4 regions of the Streptomyces sp. NPDC005866 genome follow, and region 1 is predicted to be linked to each of the others. Evidence: riboswitches for the same ligand, from Rfam matches in the RefSeq annotation. Region 1 holds a riboswitch; each other region holds the start of a gene.
What was found. Region 1 has a riboswitch for cyclic di-AMP ahead of ABZ396_RS22840 (NlpC/P60 family protein). Riboswitches for the same ligand answer to the same signal wherever they lie in the genome.
Positions count from the first base shown of each region.

Region 2: linked by a shared signal. The riboswitch ahead of ABZ396_RS29110 (M23 family metallopeptidase) and the one ahead of ABZ396_RS22840 (NlpC/P60 family protein) in region 1 are both predicted to bind cyclic di-AMP.
Region 3: linked by a shared signal. The riboswitch ahead of ABZ396_RS29220 (LysM peptidoglycan-binding domain-containing M23 family metallopeptidase) and the one ahead of ABZ396_RS22840 (NlpC/P60 family protein) in region 1 are both predicted to bind cyclic di-AMP.
Region 4: linked by a shared signal. The riboswitch ahead of ABZ396_RS19845 (transglycosylase SLT domain-containing protein) and the one ahead of ABZ396_RS22840 (NlpC/P60 family protein) in region 1 are both predicted to bind cyclic di-AMP.

Region 1 covers NZ_JBEXWP010000015.1:109,908-113,939, forward strand. Annotated here, with positions in the region: gene pcrA (DNA helicase PcrA) at 1-893, opposite strand, end outside; cyclic di-AMP (ydaO/yuaA leader) riboswitch at 1,219-1,391, shown strand; gene ABZ396_RS22840 (NlpC/P60 family protein) at 1,400-2,545, shown strand; gene ABZ396_RS22845 (tellurite resistance/C4-dicarboxylate transporter family protein) at 2,702-3,670, shown strand; gene ABZ396_RS22850 (hypothetical protein) at 3,674-4,027, opposite strand.
Region 2 covers NZ_JBEXWP010000022.1:134,478-138,509, forward strand. Annotated here, with positions in the region: gene ABZ396_RS29095 (dihydrofolate reductase family protein) at 1-756, shown strand, start outside; tRNA gene ABZ396_RS29100 (tRNA-Met) at 814-887, shown strand; gene ABZ396_RS29105 (PP2C family protein-serine/threonine phosphatase) at 1,080-2,174, shown strand; cyclic di-AMP (ydaO/yuaA leader) riboswitch at 2,420-2,576, shown strand; gene ABZ396_RS29110 (M23 family metallopeptidase) at 2,584-3,624, shown strand; gene ABZ396_RS29115 (aldo/keto reductase) at 3,781-4,032, shown strand, end outside.
Region 3 covers NZ_JBEXWP010000023.1:6,443-10,474, forward strand. Annotated here, with positions in the region: gene ABZ396_RS29210 (TetR family transcriptional regulator C-terminal domain-containing protein) at 1-15, shown strand, start outside; gene ABZ396_RS29215 (SGNH/GDSL hydrolase family protein) at 60-845, opposite strand; gene ABZ396_RS29220 (LysM peptidoglycan-binding domain-containing M23 family metallopeptidase) at 1,142-2,092, opposite strand; cyclic di-AMP (ydaO/yuaA leader) riboswitch at 2,097-2,257, opposite strand; gene ABZ396_RS29225 (alpha-galactosidase) at 2,565-4,032, opposite strand, start outside.
Region 4 covers NZ_JBEXWP010000012.1:161,983-166,014, reverse strand. Annotated here, with positions in the region: gene ABZ396_RS19855 (polyprenyl synthetase family protein) at 1-202, opposite strand, end outside; gene ABZ396_RS19850 (CocE/NonD family hydrolase) at 351-1,175, shown strand; cyclic di-AMP (ydaO/yuaA leader) riboswitch at 1,873-2,070, shown strand; gene ABZ396_RS19845 (transglycosylase SLT domain-containing protein) at 2,074-2,562, shown strand; gene ABZ396_RS19840 (HAD family hydrolase) at 2,572-3,378, opposite strand; gene ABZ396_RS19835 (FAD-dependent oxidoreductase) at 4,024-4,032, opposite strand, start outside.

The DNA.
Region 1 (4,032 bases):
CGCACGAGCGCGTACTGGGCGTGGTTGGTGTCCTGGTACTCGTCGACCAGGACGTGCCGGAAGCGGCGGCGGTAGTGCTCGGCGACGTCCGGGAAGGCACGCAGCAGGTTGACCGTCGTCATGATCAGGTCGTCGAAGTCGAGGGCGTTCGCCTCGCGCAGCCGCGACTGGTAGAGGGCGTATGCCTGAGCGAGGGTCTTCTCGAAGCCGTCGCTCGCCTGGGCGGCGAAGTCCTCCTCGTCGATCAGCTCGTTCTTGAGGTTGCTGATCTTGGCGCTGAAGGACTTGGGCGGGTAGCGCTTGGGGTCGAGGTCCAGGTCGCGGCAGACCAGGGCCATCAGGCGCTTGGAGTCGGCGGCGTCGTAGATGGAGAAGGAGGAGGTGAAGCCGAGCTTCTTGCTCTCCCTCCGGAGGATCCGCACGCACGCGCTGTGGAAGGTCATCACCCACATCGCGTTCGCGCGCGGGCCGACGAGGTGCTCGACGCGTTCCTTCATCTCGCCCGCGGCCTTGTTGGTGAAGGTGATCGCGAGGATCTGGCCCGGGTGCACATTGCGCGCGGCGAGCAGATAGGCGATGCGGTGGGTGAGCACCCGCGTCTTGCCGGAACCGGCGCCGGCCACGATCAGCAGCGGGGAGCCGGCGTGCACGACGGCCGCCCGCTGGTTGTCGTTCAGCCCCTCCAGGAGCGCGGCCGCGTCCAGGGCCGGGCGGGCGGCGCCGCCGCGGTAGTAGGCGTCACGGTCCGGGGGCACGTCGAACTTCCCGCCGAACAGGTCGTCCGGAACCGGCTCCGGTACGTGCTCGTCCTCGGGCGGCGGCGGGGGTTCCTCCTCGTGGCCGCGCGGGGGCTGGAGGCTCGCCAGGAAGCTGTCGTCAAAGAGGCTGCTCATCGCTCTCCGAGTCTAGGGCGCCCCACCGACAACCGGCCCCCGCCCCGGAAACTCAACCCCGGCCACCCACCAGAATCATCCCCTCACAGTGGGTGATCACACGCCGTGAACATGTGCGCGCCCGTCCGCCCGGGGGCGCGGACCGCTCGACCGCTCAGGACAAATCATCCCATACCCTCCTTGATCAACCGATCCGAATGAGCCGCAACACTAAGGTCACGAAAATGTATGGGGCATATCGAACATCAACCTTCACACGGAGCACACGAGTTGGCTAGCGTGCCGGGCGGGCCGTACGACCCCCACCGGCGAACGTCGCCGGGCCGCACGGCCTCCGCCGAGTCCAGGGTGCCGCCGCGCATCCGGAGCCGGGGACCCACACCGACCCTGGGGTGAATCGGTCCCGACCCCCCACCGGGGGACGGACCGTAGGGCAACCCTTCCGAACCACCCGCCCGAACCCGACAGCTAACTCGGTAGGCGGAGCACGGAAGGAGTCGCCCCCGTTGGCGTCGCACCGCAAGTCGCGCCCGTCCGCAACGCACGTAGCAGGCATACGCACCCCCGCCCTGGCCACCGCCGCCCTCACCTCCGTGGCCCTGCTCACCCAGACGGCCAACGCCGCGCCCTCCGCGGACGGCAAGCCCAGCCTGGAGGAGGTCGAGAAGAAGGTCGACGCCCTCTACCGGCAGGCTGAGTCCGCCACCGAGAAGTACAACGCGGCCAAGGAGAAGACCGGCAAGCAGCGCAACCGCGTCGACACCCTGCTCGACGACGTCGCCCAGCGCACCGACCGGCTCAACAAGGCGCGTGAGGAACTGGGTGCGTTCGCCGCGGCCCAGTACCGGACCGGGGCCAGCGCCCCCGACACGGCGACCTTCCTGCTCGCGGACAGCCCGCAGGACTACTTCGACCAGACGCAGCTGATGAGCCGGCTGACCTCGCGTCAGAAGGACGCGGTCGACGACTACGTCACACAGCAGTCCGCGACCATGAAGAAGCGGCAGGAGGCCGCCAAGAGCCTGGAGACGCTCACCGAGACACAGGACGGCCTCAAGACCGCCAAGACCACCGTCCAGACCAAGCTGGCCTCCGCGCGGGAGCTGCTGTCGCAGCTGACGGCCCAGGAGAAGGCGCGGCTGGCGGAGATCGAGAAGAAGAAGAAGAAGGCGGAGGCGGTGCGCAAGGCGGCGGAGCTCGCGAAGCAGCAGGCGGCGGCCGCGAAGCAGGACACGTCGTCGTCATCTACGTCGACCTCCAGCGGCTCCTCCTCCTCGTCCTCGTCCTCCTACGCGACGAAGGCCGCCAAGGCGATCAGCTTCGCCCGCGCGCAGATCGGCAAGCCGTACGTCTGGGGCGCCACGGGCCCCGGCTCCTACGACTGCTCCGGCCTCTCCCTGGCCGCCTGGAAGGCCGCGGGCGTCTCCCTGCCGCGCACCACGTACGACCAGGTGAACGCCGGCACCACTGTCTCCCTCGCCGACGCCCGGCCCGGCGACCTGGTCTTCTTCTACGACGACGTCACCCACGTCGGCATCTACATCGGCAACGGCATGATGATCCACGCCCCGAAGCCCGGCACGTACGTCCGCGAGGAGTCGATCTTTTACGGAGGCGAGTCAATCATCCACAGCGTGGTGCGACCGGCCTGAGCACGCGGGCGCGGGCGCCGAGCGTAAGCGCTGCACGCGGGCGCCGGGCGTTGCTCGGGCGCCGGCGCGAGGCCTGGCCCCGCGCGGCGCGCATTTCGTGCGGCACGCGCGCGTGCCCCGCTCGCATGGCGCGCGAGGCTCCCTAGCATCAGGAGCATGTCCGGTATTTCACACCTTCGCGCCTGGTGGGCGCAGCGTTCGCCAGCGTCCGGGGCCGCGGTGATGGCCACCGCCATCGTGTCGGTGGGGTTGCATCTGGCGGGGGCGGAGACCGTGTCCCGGGTCGCGCTGGTGCTGGCCTGCGTGGCCTGGGCGGGGCTGGCCGCGGAGTTCGCCGTACGGCTGCTGGAGGACCGTCGGCGGTGGGTGACGGAGGCGGCGACGCCGGGCGCGCTCACCGCCGTGGCGGCTACCACGGTGCTCGGGACGCGGTTCTCGGCGCTCGGCTGGCAGCCCCTGGCCGAAGCCCTGCTGGCGCTGTCGGCGGTGCTGTGGCCGCCGTTGCTGGTCCTCGTCGTACGGCACCGGACGCGGCGCATGCCCGGTGCGGTGTTCCTGAGCTGTGTCGCCACGCAGGGGCTGGCCGTGCTGGGAGCGACGCTGGCGGCGGCCTTGACGACCGCGTGGCTCGCGCACACGGCGCTGGTGCTGTTCTGGCTGGGGCTGGTGCTGTACGGGTTCGCCGTGGCCTGCTTCGAGTGGCGGCAGGTCGTCGAGGGGCCCGGCGACCACTGGATCGCGGGCGGCGCGCTCGCGATCTCCGCGCTGGCCGGGGCGCAGCTGCTGGCCGCCGACAGCGCGCGGCTGTACCTGTGGAACAACGACGACCGGGGCGTCCTGCGCACGATGACGGTGGCGCTGCTCACCCTGGCCCTTGCCTGGTACGCCGTCCTGCTGGCCGCCGAGGTGGCACGGCCCCGGCCGCGTTACGACATGCGCCGCTGGGCGGCGGTGTTCCCGATGGGGATGACGGCCGCGGCGACGCTGTCGGTCGCGGCCGCGGTCGGCATCCCGTGGCTGAAGTGGCCGGGGCGGGTGCTGGTGTGGGTCGCGGTGGCGGCCTGGCTGGTGGCGGCCGCCGGCGCGGTGGCGGCCACCCGCGCCGCCCTCAGGAGGACTTCCTGAGGGTCACGTCCACAGCACGGCGATGAAGATGTTCACCACGGTCAGCAGGCCCACCAGGCCGAAGACCCCCTTCTCCACCTTCTCGTCGTCCCGTTTCACATAGACGAGTCCGAGGATCACGATCAGCAGCGCGAGCTTCACGCCGATCTTGACGGTGTTGACGTGGTGGTGGTCGGCCTCGTTGAGGCCGACCAGGATCACACCGGTCACGAGCATGGTGAACGCGCCGTGCAGCATTCCGGGGACGAACCGGGCCGTGCCCTGGCCCATCGCCTTCATCTGGGTGAGGAAGCCGCCGAGGAGCGCGGCGATGCCGATGATGTGCAGGCCGACGAAGAGATGGATGAGTACGCCCATGGCAC
Region 2 (4,032 bases), on a different contig from region 1:
GTGGTCTCCCTCGGCGCCGGCCTCGACTGGCCCGCGCTGCTGAAGGACCTGCACGAGGCGCGAGGGGTCGACCGCCTGATGGTCGAGGGCGGTGGCACCGTCCACACCCAGCTCCTCCAGCAGGGCCTGGCCGACGAGCTCCAGCTGGTCCTGGCCCCGCTCTTCGTCGGCGACCCGAAGGCACCGCGCCTGTTCGGCCCGGGCGGGTACCAGGCCGGGCGGCTGCGGCTCCTGGAGAGCCGCCGTATCGAGGACGTCGTCCTGGCGCGGTACGAGCCCACGGCCCCCGGCACGGGTGCGTCGGCGTCCGCCGCGGACCGCCACTGGCTGCGGCTCGCCTGCGAGCTGGCGGCCGAGTGCCCGCCCTCCCGGACCGCGTTCAGCGTCGGCGCGGTGGTCGTCGCGGCCGACGGCACGGAACTGGCCCGCGGCCACTCCCGGGAAGCCGGCGACCCCGTCGTCCACGCGGAGGAGGCGGCCCTGGCCAAGCTCCCGCCCGCCGACCCCCGGCTGGCCACGGCCACGGTCTACACCAGCCTGGAACCCTGCACCCACCGCGCCTCCCGGCCGCACCCCTGCGCCGAGCTGATCCTCAGGGCGGGCGCACGGCGGGTGGTGACGGCGTGGCGTGAGCCGGACACGTTCGTCGCGGCGGCCGACGGGACGGGGATGCTGCGGGAGGCGGGGGTGGCGGTGCTGGTGCTGGGCGAGTACGAGGACCTGGCGAAGACCCCGAACGCGCACCTGCTGACCTGACCTCGCCTTAACCCGTGTGACTCGCACTCTTCTGATGGCGTATGCTGGTTTCAACGACGCGGGGTGGAGCAGCTCGGTAGCTCGCTGGGCTCATAACCCAGAGGTCGCAGGTTCAAATCCTGTCCCCGCTACTGAAAGACCAGGGCCGGAATCCGAGATCGAGGATTCCGGCCCTGAGTCATATCCCGGCACGTGTTCCTCATCACACTCTTCCGTACTCATCCGCCCGGCCCACACCACTCGCCCGCCCGGCTGACGCCCGCAAACCTGGACGGACACACATTGGACACAGGGGACATATGGGGAGTCGTACCGTGGGTACCGTGGGCCCTGGAAAGGGGCAGGAGGACGGGTTCGTAGCCGCCCGCACCCTGGCCCGTTACCTGCCCGCCCTGCTGATCTTCGCCGGTGTCGTCTACGACCTCCTCACCCCGAGGGGCTTCACGGCTGTCCCCTTCTTCACCGCCGCTCCGCTGATCGCCGCGCCCCTCTCCTCGCTCCGCACCACCGTCCTGACCGGCCTCGCGTCCTTCCTCGCCGTCTACACGGTGCACGCCCGCTACACCTTCCGCCCCGACGTCAGCACGATCACCGAGCTCCTCACGGTGGCCACCGTCGCCGCCCTCGCCGCAGGCATCAACCAGGTCGTCCGCATCGGCGATCGGCGCCTCGCCTCCGCCCGCGAGATCGCCGAGGCCGCCCAGCGGGCCGTCCTGCCCGAGCCCGCCGAGCGGATCGGCGGCTTCGAGATCGCCGCCCGCTACGAAGCGGCCCAGGAGGGCACCTTCATCGGCGGCGACCTGTATGCCGTCCAGGACACCCCCTACGGCGTACGACTGGTCGTCGGCGACGTCCGGGGCAAGGGCATGGGCGCGGTCGCCGCCGTCGCCGTGGTCATCGGCGCGTTCCGGGAGGCCGCCGAGCAGGAGGCCACGCTGGAGGCGGTGGCGGGGCGGCTGGAGCGGGCGCTGGCCCGCGAGGGCGTCCGGCGCGGCGGTGTGGACGCGTTCGAGGGGTTCACCACCGCCGTACTCGCCGAACTCCCGCGCGGCGACGGCACGGTCCGGGTCGTCAACCGCGGGCATCCGCCGCCCCTGCTGCTGCACGCCGACGGCCAGGTGCGCCAGGTAGGGGTGCCGGAGGCCGCGCTGCCGCTGGGAATGGGCGAGTTGGGGGCATGGCCCGACCGGGCCGTCGAGCACGCGTTCCCGAGCGGGGCCACGCTGCTGCTGTACACCGACGGCCTCTCCGAGGCACGGGACGCGCACGGCCGGTTCTACGACCCCGAGCGGCGGCTGGCCGGCCGCACCGTCACCACCCCCGGCATGCTGCTGGCCCGGCTCGCGGCCGAGGTGCGCCGGCACACCGGCGGCGGTATGACCGACGACATGGCGCTGCTCGCCGTACGCCGGCCCTGAGCGTTGTCACGTTCGGTGTCCGGACGAGCGCGCTACGCATAACGTCTGAGTCACCATCAAAACGCGTGTGACTCCTGAGGTGACCAGAACGCTTGGTCAACTTGACCGACTTTGACCGGTCGTGGCAGGTAAGTCCGTGCTTTGAAAGCTTAACGATCAAGACGAACCGCTTGGAATCTGCCAGCCGGGTCTATTAACGTTCGATAACGCAGCGCGGTCGTCCCAGCCGTCACCCGAGACGGCTCCGTGCGCACGCGCCGAATCCCGCAAGGGAACCGGGGAACCACCACCTTGGGGTGAATCGCACGGCTGCCGCCGTAGAACGGCCGGTATACGCGCGTAGGAGACCTTCCCGCTCCGAACCCGTCAGCTAACCCGGTAGGCAGCGGAAGGAAAGGAGTGCGCCCGCGTGGCGTCCAACCGGCCTGCCCCGACAGCCCCGTTCGTACCCAGCCAGCGTCAACCCGAGGCCTACGGCTACGACGGCTACGGCTCCGACGAGGGCCCCTGGGAGGAGTGGAACCCCACCGAGGAGTCCCTCGCCCCGGTACGCGGCCGGCACCGGGTCGCCAAGCAGCGCGGCGGCGGGCTCGCCCGCAGCTCCACGGTTCTCGGCGTCGGCGTCATAGCCGCCGTCGGCGCGGGCGGCATGGCCAGCGCCAACACCGGCAAGCCGCCGGTCTCCATCTCCATGCCCGACCTGCCCTCCGTCGGCACCCTGCTCGGCGAGGACAGTGGCCACAAGGCCACCCAGACCACGCTCAGCAGCGTCACCACGACGACCGCCACCGACGCGGGCTCGTCCTCTTCCTCCTCCGACGCGGGTGAGGCGCTGCGCCACCGGATCATCGCCCAGGCCGAGCAGCAGCAGACCCAGATCGACACCAAGGCCACCGCCAAGGCCGTGGCCGCCGCCGACAAGGCGGTCTCCGACGCGGAGGCCGAGGCGGAGAAGGCGGCGGCCGCCAAGGCCGCCGACGCCAAGGAGAAGGCGCAGGCCGCCGAGAAGCAGAAGGCCGAGCAGGAGCGGCTCGCCGCGCTGGCCAAGCAGTACGCGCTGCCGGTCGTCTCGTACACGATCACCGGAACCTTCGGCCAGGCCGGCTCCATGTGGGCCTCCGGCTACCACACCGGCCTCGACTTCGCCGCCCCCACCGGCACGCTGATCAAGGCCGTCCACAGCGGCACCGTCACGGAGGCCGGCTGGGCGGGCTCGTACGGCTACCGCACGATCATCACCCTCGACGACGGCACCGAGTTGTGGTTCTGCCACCAGTCCTCGATCGGCGTCAAGACCGGCCAGAAGGTCTCCACCGGTGATGTCATCGGCCGTGTGGGCGCCACCGGCAACGTCACCGGCCCGCACCTCCACCTGGAGGTCCACCCCGGCGCCCAGGCCACCGGCATCGACCCGATGACCTGGCTGCGCGGCAAGGGCCTCACCCCCTGACCGTCCCCACTGATCCCCGGCGGCCCTGACGACAACCCCCCGACGTCAGGGCTGCCGGTCCGGTGCGCCCGCGGGAGCTCCGGAGGTCTTCCGCTTTTACGAGAATTTCGCATTGCGACGGCATGGGTCCGCAGGCAGCCGGTGTTGAACTGAGACATGATCGCTTCTTCCGCTTCCCGCTCCCTCCGCAAGCTCGGCGCCTCCGACCTGGAGGTCTTTCCGCTCTGCCTCGGCGGCAACGTCTTCGGCTGGACCGCCGACGAGGCCGCCTCCTTCGCCGTCCTCGACGCGTACACCGCCGCGGGCGGCAACTTCGTGGACACCGCCGACTCGTACTCGGCCTGGATCGAGGGCCACAAGGGCGGCGAGTCCGAGACCGTCATCGGCCGGTGGGTCAAGGCGCGCGGC
Region 3 (4,032 bases), on a different contig from region 1:
CCCGTGGAGCAGTAAGGGGCGGGCCACCAGGATGCCGCCCCTTACACGCTCTTGCGGCCTCAGGCCACGGAAGCGATCCGCATCTTTATGTCGTCCGGGGAGAGCGCCCCCTTGGCCGTCGCATGGTCACCCGACGACTCGCCGCGCAGCCGCCGCCCGATCCACGGGACCAGGTACTCACGGGCCCAGTGCACGTCGTCGCGGCGGACCTCCAGGGTGCCGCGGGGCGGCAGCGGCGGCCACGGCTGGTCCGGGTCGGCCGGCACCTCGACACCGAGCACCTGCCCGGCGCGCAGCGCCACGCGGGTGTGCCCCTCGGGAGACAGGTGCAGCCGGTCGCCGTCCCAGGCCCGCCGGTCCTGCACGGTCTTCAGGGACCACAGGTCGAGGACCGGGCAGCCGTACCGGTCGGCGACGGCCCGGACATGCCCGTTGTAGGTGGCGATCTTGCCGCGCAGATGCCTGAGGACGGGCACGCCCCGGGTGTCGAATCCGGTGGTCACCAGTACCCTGCCGACGGCCTCGGTCAGTTGGGCCACGGCCCGTTCGAACCGCTCGGCCACCTCGTCGGGGTCGGTGCCTGGGCGGATGATGTCGTTGCCGCCCGCACAGAAGGAGACCAGGTCCGGGGCGAGTTCCACGGCCTGCGGCACCTGGTCCGCCACGATCTGGTCGAGCAGTTTCCCGCGCACGGCGAGGTTGGTGTACTCGAAGTCGCCCTCGGGCCGCCGGTCGGACAGGAGTACCGCGAACCGGTCGGCCCAGCCGACGAACGCCCCGTCGGGGCCGGGGTCGCCGACGCCCTCGGTGAAGCTGTCCCCCACCGCCACGTACGACCCGATCACTGATGCGTTGTCACTCTTCGAATCGTCTGCCACGTCGGGCCATGATTCACCGTTGACTGTGACCTACGCGACCGTAATAAGGGGTTGACGATCGGTGAGATAAGACACTTCTAAATACTTCACCAAGCGTGGAATAAGGCTCTGATCAGGGGCGTTGACGTGATGATCGTCAGGCTCGGAAGTTTCGCCGAACCTGAGAAAGCAACGCGCCGAAGGCCGGACCCGGGGATCGGGGGTCCGGCCTTCGGAGTGCGTGTCAGATCAGGCGTGCGTGTCGGATCAGCGGGGACGCCGGGTCAGGCGACGGCGAGGCCCTTCGTGCGGAGGTAGGCGACCGGGTCGACGTCCGAGCCGTAGTCGGGGGAGGTCCGGATCTCGAAGTGGAGGTGCGGGCCGGTCACGTTGCCGGTGGCACCGGAGAGGCCGATCTGCTGGCCCGCGGTCACGGTCTGGCCGACCGAGACGGAGAGCGCGGAGAGGTGACCGTACTGCGCGTAGTAGCCGTCGGCGAGCCTGATGACGACCTGGTTGCCGTAGGCACCGCCCCAGCCCGCCGTGACGACCGTGCCCGCGCCGACGGCCTTGAGCGGGGTGCCGGTCGGGACGACGAAGTCGACGCCGGTGTGGTAGCCGCTGGACCACATGCTGCCGGCCACGTGGTAGCCGGTGCCGACGGTGCCACCGGTGACCGGGAGGGTGGAACCGGAGGCGGTCGTCGTCGACGCGTGTGAGGAGGGGGCCGTGTTCGAGGACGACGACGAAGTGGAGGCGGACGACTGCGAGTCGGACCGCGCCTCGGACCGGGAGTCCGAGCTCGGGGTGTCCGACGTCGCGGCGTGGCGGCCGCCGAGCGTGAGCTTGAGACCGGGGTGGATCAGCGAGGGGTTGTCGCCGACGGCCTGCCGGTTGTCGGCGTAGAGCCGGTGCCAGCCGCCGTTGACGTTCTGCTCGCGGGCGATCTTCGAGAGACAGTCACCGGGCACCACCGTGTAGGTGCGGTGGGTGGAATCCCCGGTGGCGGACTTCTGAGCGGCTGACTTCTGAGCGGCGGCCTTCCGCACAGCCGTCTTCTCGACGCCCGGGAGCGACTGCGTGGCCTTTCCGGAAACGGACTGCGAAGTGGCCGCGTGGGCGCCGGTGGCCCCCATGAGCGGCAGAGCCAGCGCCGCGCCACCGGTTCCGGCGACGGCGATCGAGCGGGTGAAACGCCGGCTCTTGGGGCGGCGGTGCTTACCCTTCGCGGGCATGACGCATTCCTCTCCGGCGCCTGCGAGGTGAGCTGTCGGGTTTGGGCTGGAGTTGCCCGGCCACGCGTGGGCGCGTGGCTACACCCCTAGCCGTCCCGGGAACCGGAACAGGCGGTCATACCTGGTGGGTCCCCCGCTCCTGCCGTGCACGGGTGAGTGTGTGTGGGGACTCCGGGCGGCGGCAGGATTCGGCGTTCCGTCCGGATGCGGGGCGAACGTAAGCGAGCAAGACGCGCGCGGACAAGCGCCTGGTTCCCTCTGTCCGAGTTCCGCTTGATCCGTCACGGGAATTCCCGGTCACCCTCCGTGAATTCCAGCCTTCCCGCTTTTCCAATCTCCTTGAAAAGCACCGGAATTACGTGGACATGACGCGCGACGGACGGTCACGAATATGACGCTCCTCACGCACGTCACGCCACGCCCTCCCATTCCAGAGCGAGTTGCAATGAAGGCGCCAATTCAGACAGAAGGCTCAGATGCGGCGCAGCCGGAGGACCGTCGCATCCAGGTCGCCGCGCAGCTCTGTGCGCAGCCCGTGGTGCAACAGAACGGCGCCTCGGTGCACTTCGCCCGTTTCACGGCATTCGTAGGACGCTGCCGGATCGAGACCCCGCAACCGCAGCGCCGGCATCGGCTCACCGTAGCTCTGCGCCTGGAGCCAGGCGAGGACCACGGTCTCGTCGCCGAGTGTGTACTGCACCGCGCTGAGCCCGCCGGTCGGCGGCCGCAGCCGGAACTGGTCGCCGCGCTGCACCAGGGGGCGGATGTCCTTGTAGAGCTCCACCCAGCGGCCGGCCTCGGCGAGCTCCTCGTCGGTCCACCGCGAGAGGTCGCCGCCGACGCCGAGCGCCCCGGCCATGGAGCTGACGAAACGGAAACGCAGCGAGCTGACCCGGCCGTTGAGCTGGTGGTTCGGGCTGTCGGTGACCCAGGCGGACATCACCCGGGCCGGGTGGATCTGGCTGAAGCCGTGCTGGATGGCGAGCCGGTCCAGCGGATCGGTGTTGTCGGACGTCCACACCTCGTCGGTACGGCTCATGATGCCGAGGTCGATCCGGCCGCCGCCGCCGGAGCAGGACTCGATGGCGACGTTCGGGTGGGCCGCCCGGATCCGGTCGAGCAAGGCGTACAGCGCGCGGACGTGGTCGACCCACAGGCGCTGCGGGTACGGCTCGCCGGGCCAGCCCGCGTCGGTGAAACAGCGGTTGAAGTCCCACTTGACGTAGTCGATCGGGGCGCTGGACAGCAGGGTGTCGAGCCGCTCCCAGAGGTACTCCTGGACGTCCTCGCGGGCGAGGTTGAGCACGAGCTGATTGCGCAGTTCCGTCCGCTTCCGTCCCTGCTGGTACTGGACCCAGTCGGGGTGCGCGCGGTACAGGTCGCTGTCCGCGTTGACCATCTCGGGCTCGACCCAGATACCGAACTGCATGCCGAGGGCGTGCACATGATCGGCGAGGGGCTTGAGGCCCTTCGGGAAGCGGTCCGGGTTGGGGGCCCAGTCGCCGAGGCCCGCGCGGTCGCTGGTGCGGGCGCCGAACCAGCCGTCGTCGACCACGAACAGTTCGACGCCGATCGCGGCGGCCCGCCGGGCGAGGGTGGCCTGCTGCTCCTCGGAGATGTCGAAGGTGGTGGCCTCCCAGGAGTTGAACAGCACGGGCCGGTCGCGGTCGGCGTCCGGGATGATGTGCGCCCGCTGGTAGGCGTGCCAGGCGCGGCTCGCCCCGCCGAAGCCGCCGTCGGTCCACAGGCCCGCGAAGACCGGGCTGGTGTACGACTCGCCCTCCGCCAGCATCAGCAGGCCCGAGTCGTCGTAGCCGGCGCCGCCGGTGATCTGCACGCGCGCGTCCGGGAGTTGAGCCACGGCGATCCGCCAGGAGCCGGACCAGCCGAGGGCACAGCCCCAGACCTCGCCGCGCTCCTCGGTGGCGTCGGTGTCGAGG
Region 4 (4,032 bases), on a different contig from region 1:
CGAACTGCGCGGCCAGCATCACCAGCAGCGGCCGGAACCGCTTCCCGCCGGCCCGCACGAGGTGCTGCGCGGCTTCCGTGATGAACGGGACCTCACTTTTGGTGGCTTCTAGCAAGCCCTCCTCGACAGCCGTCAATCCGGCCTGGACATCGGCTTCCAGAGCCTGGTCCCGCACGCTCAGCCCGAACGGCCCGACGGTCACGAGGGGTCTCCTGTCTGCTGGTGTCCACTGGCGGTTACACGGTTTGTCGATAGGTCGCTGCCATCACTCAAGTCAGCGTATCCGGTCAGGTTTCGATCACCGATAGCGCCCACCGTTACACCCCGGGCACTATCGGATCACGACCGGTATGTTTTTGATCAGCCGATACGACCTGACATCCACTGACTTAACAGGAAGTACCGACAGTTGTCCCGAACCGAGGCGTAAGCCGTGTCCTGGACCGGAGGGTGAACCGCGGCCCGGACCAGCGCCGTCACCGGGTCCGACACCGGACCGTCCGGCAGACCGCCGACCACGAACGGTCACCTCTTCCCCGGCTGACGTCACCTGCCCGGAGGTACCCCGTCCGCCGCCCGCCAAAGCCGACGGGGGCACATCGCGCCGACCGTACCCGTACATCCATGCCCTACGAGACCACACACGAGGACCTCCGCATCCCTTCGCCGTCCGGACGTCGCCCCCCACGCGCGCGTGGCACCCGAGGACGGATGAGCCCGCCCACGCGCGCGAGGCACCCAAGAACGGCCGAGCCCGCCCACGCGCGCCGCTCGAACACCTCCCCCATCGGCTCACCGGCCAGACGCCGCCCCACCCGCTCACCGACCGGACAACCCCACGAGGCCACCGGCGCCACCCACTGCTCCACGGGCCACGGTCACGTCCCCGGCCGGCGGACAGGCCCGCGACCGTCGAGCGGCCGACGGCGCGGCTCCGGCGCAACGGGAACGTCGGCATGGTCGGCACCTCCTGGGGCGGCTGCATCTCCCTCCGAATGACGGCCCTCGCGCCCGAGCCGCTCAAGGCGGTCGCCGTGGCCCGCTCCACGGACGGCCGCTATGACAACGACGCGTTGTGCGGCGGAGGTTCCGCCCTCGCGATGGACATGAGCGCGCGGACAGCCACCCCGCCCGCCGCCTGTTCGGCGAGCCCGCCGACCCCTCCCCCAAGGTGACCGGAATCACGTACGCCGACCGGCAGAGCACACTCGAACTTCCGGCGCGCTCCGGGACCTTGGGCCAGCCGATCGCCTTGGAGGCACCCGAGCGGTTCGAGGCACCCAAGCGGGCGGAGCCGTCGGGCGTCAGCCTCCCGGCCGCGCTCGATCAGCGGCACGCGCGCATACCCGGACCGTACGGAGTTCACGGGGGGCGCCGGAGACGTACACGACCAGATGAACCGGATGAGCAGAACCCGCGGCCGGCCGCCCACTGCCGGTCGAGCCCATCGGTTCGCCCTCATCAAGCCGGAATTTCGCCGAACAAGACAATTCGGGCAATCTTCGAAATCGCCCGTGGTGCGCACCGCTTCACCCATCCCAATCGGGGCAATCCGCACGAATGACGACGATACGCTTTTCCACTGATGCCCGGAAAGACGGATTTCACAAATCCCCTCATGTCCTATTTGCCGTAATTGCCGTTCCGTGAAGTAGGTCACGTGGGCAGGGCTGCCGCAATGACGGCAAGTGCGGCTCCCTTTCCGTTTCCTGTGGGCGAGTTGAGGCTTGGCAGCCGCAAAGGATCAAGCGCCCCATACGACTCAGATCAAGGTCAATCGGTGCGTTGTGTGAATCCGGCACTTGTTCCGGACATGTGCTCTCGCATACGTTCCCGCTCGCCGGGCGGACGCCGAATCCTGCCGCCGCCCGTCTTGACCCATCGACAAGTCCATTCGCACGGCAGGAGCGGGGGAACCAGGTAAGTCGCCGGACCGGGCGACCGACGTCAGTGACGGACGTCGTACCGGAACGGCTAGGGGTGAAGTCGCCTCGCCTTCGGGCGGCGCGGCCGGGCACTCCCCGGGCCCGAACCCGACAGCTCACCTCGTAGGCGACGGAGAGGAACTTTGCCATGCCTGCTGCCGCTCAGCACCGCCGTCCCCGCCGTAACCGCATCGCCCGCACGCTCGCCGTCGCCGGCACCGGCGCCGCCGTTCTCGCCCTCCCGCTCATCGGGGCGACCACCGCCTCCGCCGCCACCTCCACCCCCACGACGGCCGCGACGACGACCGCCGGGTACCCGAACAACCTCGACGGCTGGATCCGCGAGTCGCTCGCGATCATGGCCGAGAAGAACATCCCGGGCAGCTACAACGGCATCTACCGCAACGTGATCCGCGAGTCGTCCGGCAACCCGCAGGCAATCAACCTGTGGGACTCCAACGCGGCCGCCGGCATCCCGTCCAAGGGCCTGCTCCAGGTGATCGCCCCGACGTTCAGCACCTACCACGTGGCCGGCACGTCCTTCGACATCTACGACCCGGTCGCGAACATCACCGCCGCCTGCAACTACGCCGCCGCGCGGTACGGCTCGATCGACAACGTGCACGGCGCGTACTGACCGGCGCCGTCAGCGGAAGAGTCTTTCGAGGACGACGGCGATGCCGTCGTCCTCGTTCGACAAGGTGATCTCGTCGGCCACCGTCTTGAGTTCGGGATGGGCGTTGGCCATCGCCACCCCGTGGGACGCCCAGTCGAACATGGGGATGTCGTTGGGCATGTCCCCGAAGGCGACGGCTTGTTCGGGACTCAGCCCCAGGTGGCCGGCGGCCAGCGCGAGCCCGGTCGCCTTGGTCACCCCGCACGGCTGGAGCTCGACGGTCCCCGGTCCCGACATGGTGACCGTCGCCAGCGACCCCACCACCGAGCGGGCGGTCGCCGCCAGCTCGTCGTCAGTCAGGGTGTGGTGGCGCAGCAGCACCTTGCTGATGGGCGCGCACCACAGATCGTCGCGCCGGTCGACGCGCAACGCGGGCAGCGTGGGATGGGGCATCAGATAGCCCGGCTCGATGAGCGTGAGCCCGTCCACGCCGTCCTGGTCGACCGCCGCGTAGACCTGCCCGACCTCGGCCTCGATCTTGCCGAGGGCGGTCTCCGCCAGCTCCCGGTCCAGAGTGACCGACCACAGCATCCGAGCCGCGCCGGCGTCGTAGACCTGCGCGCCCTGGCCGCAGACCGCGAGTCCCGTGCAGCCGAGGTCGTCCAGGAGGGGGCGCACTCTCGGCGCGGGGCGCCCGGTCACCACGAGGTGCCGGGCGCCTGCCCGGCCGGCCCGCGCGAGTGCGGCAAGTGACCGTTCCGACAGGGTGTCGTCGGCGCGCAGCAGCGTGCCGTCCAGGTCGGTGGCGATCAGTGAGTACGGGGAGGGTGGGACCATGATCAGAGAATACGGACAGCACGCCCCTGAGACTCATTGTGTGTTTTGGCCTCAAGCGGCGCCCGCTCTCTCCGTGATGGGGCGTTGTCAGTGGGGCGCGTTACGTTGGCGGTGGGTTGATCGCAACGATCGGACGAGGGCGACCGTGGTGACGGAGCGGTCAGGAGAGTTCCGGGCGCATCTGCCGGCGGCGGCGACCGGGGTGCTGGAGCGGTTCCCGCGGGATCCGAGGCCGGGGACCTAGGCGCTGTCGTTCCGTTCCTGAGCGTGTTGACGATGACGACGATCGCAGACCGTAGGTGGCGACCGGCTGCGACACGGAGAGCCAGTACGAGGCCGAAAGGGACCTGGCGGACCCGGGCGAGGCGCGCTGGAACTAGGCGTGTTGACTCCTGGACGGCTTCGAGACGCTCGGCAACTGTCCCGAGGACCCGGTCGGCGGCGCGCTGTGCACCAAGGAGGTCCGGCGGCTCGGACTCTGGTTCGACGGGGACTGCGACGACGCCGAAATGGACGCGAGGCGGGACCTGTTGAGGCGCCCGGCCCCCGGGGGAGGGTGGTGGTGGCGCGACCTCGGGGTCGGGTGGCGGCCCGGCCCCCGAGCGGGTGGCGGGTGGCGAACCGGCCCGGCCTGGCGGGCGGTTGTCATGCGTG